2 regions of the Streptomyces sp. NPDC102274 genome follow, and region 1 is predicted to be linked to the other one. Evidence: riboswitches for the same ligand, from Rfam matches in the RefSeq annotation. Region 1 holds a riboswitch; the other holds the start of a gene.
The links. Region 1 has a riboswitch for glycine ahead of gcvT (glycine cleavage system aminomethyltransferase GcvT). Riboswitches for the same ligand answer to the same signal wherever they lie in the genome.

Region 1 (2,197 bases):
TCTCGGCGTCGGCGAGCAGGCGGCGGACCGCGCGGCGGTGCCGGGCGAAGGCGTAGCCGGACACGCCCCGGCCGCGCTCCCGCTGGCCCTCGCGCGCCACCTCGGGCGGGACGTCCAGCAGGACGAGATGGAGCCGGCGGCCACGCCGACGGGCCTCACGGGCCAGCCAGCTCCGTACCCATCTCTGCGTACCGCAGTCATGGACGACGACGCTCTCGCCGGAGCCGAGCGCGCGCCGCAGCCCCGCGTAGTGCGCGAGCCGGACGAGCGGGCGGTAGACGGCGTACGGCAGGGCGCCCGGCAGCCGGCGCGCCCAGCGGTCCCTGGTGTCCTGGGAGTCGATACCGGTGGCCTCGGCGGCCCGCCGGATCAGGGTGGACTTGCCGCTGCCCGGCAGCCCGGAGACGACCACCAGATCCCCTTCGGCGAAGACGAGACTCTTCGTGCCGCGGCCCCGCGCCCGGCCGCCCTCGGCGGCGGGCCCCCGCCCCCGCAGATCCCGGACGACCCGCGCCACGCGAGCCGCGCCGTCCCGGACCGCACCGTCCCGTGCGGGTGCGCCCGGCTGCGCGGCCGTGCCCGTCTGTGCCGGCATCCCCGCGGTCGTCGCGTACGTACCGGACCCCTGCGACATCATCGCCGTCCCCCTGTCAGCTCAGTCGACCTGGCCCATGAACCTTGCCCATGAAGTGTAAAGAAATGGTAATGCGCCACAAGCTTTTTGCGGGGGCGGGCGAGTTGTGGACCGGGCTCCCCGCTCGGCGGCGATGCGTGCGATGATGTGCCCGCCAACTGCATACCGGCCGTTTGAATCCGCGCGGGAGAGTCCCGGTCACCGTGTGTGCGCCGGGCGCCGAAGGAGCAAGACCCTCCCTTGAATCTCTCAGGCCCCGTACCGCGTGGATGAGGCAGATCTGAAAAGCGGGCCGCAGCTCTGCGGCTCCACCCAAGGTGCAAGTCATGACCGCTCTTACGGTGGCCATGATGAACCTCTCAGGTTCCGATGACAGATGGGGAGGACCGTCCTCGCCGTCATGCCCTGGGAGTCACACCGATGAGCCATGTCCCCCCGAGCAGCACCAGCACGCCCGGCCCCGCCGCCCCCGGCACCCCGCGTCTCACCGCCCTCGACGCCACGCACCGCGCACTGGGCGCGACCATGACCGACTTCGCGGGCTGGGACATGCCGCTGCGGTACGCGAGCGAGCGCGACGAGCACCACGCCGTCCGCACCCGCGCCGGTCTCTTCGATCTCTCCCACATGGGTGAGATCACCGTCTCGGGACCGGCCGCCGGCGACCTCCTCGACTACGCGCTCGTCGGCAATATCGGCGCCGTCGCCGTGGGCCGCGCCCGCTACACCATGATCTGCCGGGAGGACGGCGGGATCCTGGACGACCTGATCGTCTACCGTCTCGGCGAGGAGACCTTCATGGTCGTCGCCAACGCCTCCAACGCCCAGACCGTGCTGGACGCGCTGACCGCCCGCGCCGAGGGGTTCGACGCGGCCGTACGCGACGACCGCGACGCGTACGCGCTGCTGGCGGTCCAGGGCCCCGAGTCCCCGGGCATCCTGAAGTCGCTGACCGACGCCGATCTGGACGGCCTCAAGTACTACGCGGGCCTGCCGGGCACCGTCGCCGGTGTCCCCGCGCTGATCGCGCGTACCGGCTACACCGGCGAGGACGGCTTCGAGCTGTTCGTCGAGCCCCGGTACGCCGAGCGGCTGTGGCAGGCGCTGACCGAGGCCGGCGAGGGCGTCGGGCTGGTGCCCTGCGGGCTGTCCTGCCGTGACACCCTCCGGCTCGAAGCCGGTATGCCGCTGTACGGGAACGAGCTGTCCACCGCCCTGACCCCGTTCGACGCCGGTCTCGGCCGGGTCGTGAAGTTCGAGAAGACCTCGAACGGCGGCGCCTTCGTCGGCCGCGAGGCCCTTCAGGCCGCCGCCGAGCGCGCCACGTCCGCCCCGCCCCGCAAGCTCGTCGGCCTGATCGCCGAGGGCCGCCGGGTCCCGCGCGCCGGGTACCAGGTGGTAGCCGGGGGCGCCGTCGTGGGAGAGGTCACCTCGGGCGCCCCCTCCCCGACCCTGGGCAAACCGATCGCCATGGCGTACGTCGACGCCGCGCACGCCGCGCACGGCACGCCGGGCGTCGGAGTCGACATCCGCGGCTCCCACGAGCCGTACGAAGTCGTGGCG
Region 2 (2,197 bases), on a different contig from region 1:
GCGAACTTCTCGCGTACGGCCATGAATCCGGCGTGCGGTCCGCCGAAGCCCATCGGGACCCCGAAGCGCTGGGTGGTGCCCACCGCGATGTCGGCGCCCAGCTCACCCGGTGAGGTGAGGAGCGTCAGCGCGAGCAGATCGGCGGCGACGGTGACGATCGCGCCGAGGCCGTGCGCCTGCTCGACCACGGGCCTGATGTCCCGTACGGCCCCCGAGGCGCCCGGGTACTGGAGCAGCACTCCGAAGACCCCGCGCTCGGCGACCTCGGCCGGAATTCCTTCGCTCAGGTCCGCGACGACGACCTCGACACCGGTCGGCTCGGCGCGGGTCTCGATCACGGCGATGGTCTGCGGCAGCGCGTCGGCGTCCACCAGGAAGACACCGCCCTTGACCTTGCCGACCCGGCGGGCGAGCGCCATGGCCTCCGCCGCCGCGGTGCCCTCGTCCAGCAGCGAGGCCCCCGAGGTCGGCAGCCCGGTCAGCTCGGCCACGACCGTCTGGAAGTTGAGCAGCGCCTCCAGCCGGCCCTGGGAGATCTCCGGCTGGTACGGCGTGTACGCGGTGTACCAGGCCGGGTTCTCCATGACATTGCGCAGGATCACCGACGGCGTGTACGTGCCGTAGTAGCCGAGCCCGATCATCGGCGCGAGCACCTGATTGCGGTCCGCGAGGGAGCGCAGCTCGGCCAGCACCTCGGCCTCGGTGCGTGCCCCCGGAAGCCGCAGAGCCTCCGTGCTCTTGATGACGTCCGGCACCGCGGCGGCGGTCAGCTCGTCGAGCGAGCCGTAGCCGACCTGCGCCAGCATCTTCGCCTGCGCCGGCGCGTCGGGCCCGATGTGGCGCTGCTCGAAGGGGGTGCCTCGCTCCAGCTGGGAGAGCGGAATGCGGTTGACGGTCATTGCGGAGGCCTCCTGGTCGACGCGACCTGTGAGGGGCACCGAGACACGGGTGCCCGAACGGCCTCCCCCTCTGTCATCTCGACCTGAGAGCTTCACCGGCCCGCCCGGAGGCAGCCCGGCTTTCACCGTCGGTGAGAGCGGATGCCGTCCGACGCCCGCCCTGCTTTCCAGAGTGACCTCGTCCGTGCGGTACGGGGGCCTGAGAGATTCCGGGGAGGATTTGCTCCTTCGGCGCCTCCGGCCATCTCTCCGGAGGACTCTCCCGCACGGGGTCAGCAGCCGCTTGCCAGCCTACCAGCGCGGCCCTCGGCACAACTTTCGAGTGGCCGACGTCCGAAATCTGCACTTTTGTAGTATTCACAAGCAGTTGCGACCAGTTGCGACCAGTTGGAGGGACCGTGGAGACCGACATTGATCCGCGCAGTCTGATAGGCCGCAAGGCGTTCGACCGCAACGGCCATAAGCTCGGGACAGTCGACGAGGTGTACCTCGACGACGCCACCGGGATCCCGGAGTGGGCCGCCGTCCGTACCGGACTCTTCAGTCGCGACGCCTTCGTCCCCCTCGCCCCCAGCACACTGTCCCAGGACGGTCTGCGGATCCCGTTCGAGCGTGCGCTGATCCGCGACGCCCCCGATTTCGGTGTCGGCCGGCATCTCTCCCCCGACCAGGAACTCCAGCTCTACCACCACTACGGCCTGGCCCTTCCGGACCCCGAGCCACCCGAACGGCCCTCGTCCCTGTCCGACCGTGACTCCGAACGCGACTTCGGTCGGCTGGCCGGCCAGGACGACTGACCCGCCTCCCCTGGCACCAGGGGCAGCGGCTCGGAGAGCTCCAGATCGGGGTCGTCGGCCCAGAAGGTCCGTACCCGCCCCGGCGCGGACCCCGGCTCCTCGAATCGTACGGTGACCCTCCGCAACCCGCTGCCCTGCACCCAGCCCGCACCGAACTCCCGATGGCGTACGTCGTGTCCCGCCGGGAAACGCCGCTCGGCGGGCGCTTCCGGTATCTCCGCGGGCCCACCGCCGCCGCGCCCGGCCGCCCCGGGCGCCGCGGTCCCGTCACCGACCGCCCCTCCCGCGCCCGCACCCGCGGTCCCCGCCGCGTCCGCACCCACCGGCTCGCGCTCGCGCCCGTCCGCCGACGCGTGCGCCCAGGCGGCTGCCTCGTCGGCCGCCGCCTGGGCGAAGAGGTCCTCCTGCGTGAAGTCCGCGAGCCCCGTCACACCCACCCCGAGCAGCCTTACACCGCCCGTGGTGTCCACCGACTCCAGCAGCCGCCCCGCGGCCTCCCGC

Region 2: another riboswitch for glycine. It lies ahead of gcvP (aminomethyl-transferring glycine dehydrogenase); the one in region 1 lies ahead of gcvT (glycine cleavage system aminomethyltransferase GcvT).

Annotation. Positions count from the first base shown of each region.
Region 1 covers NZ_JBIWLW010000026.1:48,131-50,327, forward strand. Annotated here, with positions in the region: gene ACIRQP_RS29200 (AAA family ATPase) at 1-637, opposite strand, end outside; glycine riboswitch at 809-908, shown strand; gene gcvT (glycine cleavage system aminomethyltransferase GcvT) at 1,055-2,197, shown strand, end outside.
Region 2 covers NZ_JBIWLW010000029.1:108,607-110,803, forward strand. Annotated here, with positions in the region: gene gcvP (aminomethyl-transferring glycine dehydrogenase) at 1-899, opposite strand, end outside; glycine riboswitch at 1,077-1,174, opposite strand; gene ACIRQP_RS31150 (PRC-barrel domain-containing protein) at 1,298-1,696, shown strand; gene ACIRQP_RS31155 (DNA polymerase IV) at 1,591-2,197, opposite strand, start outside.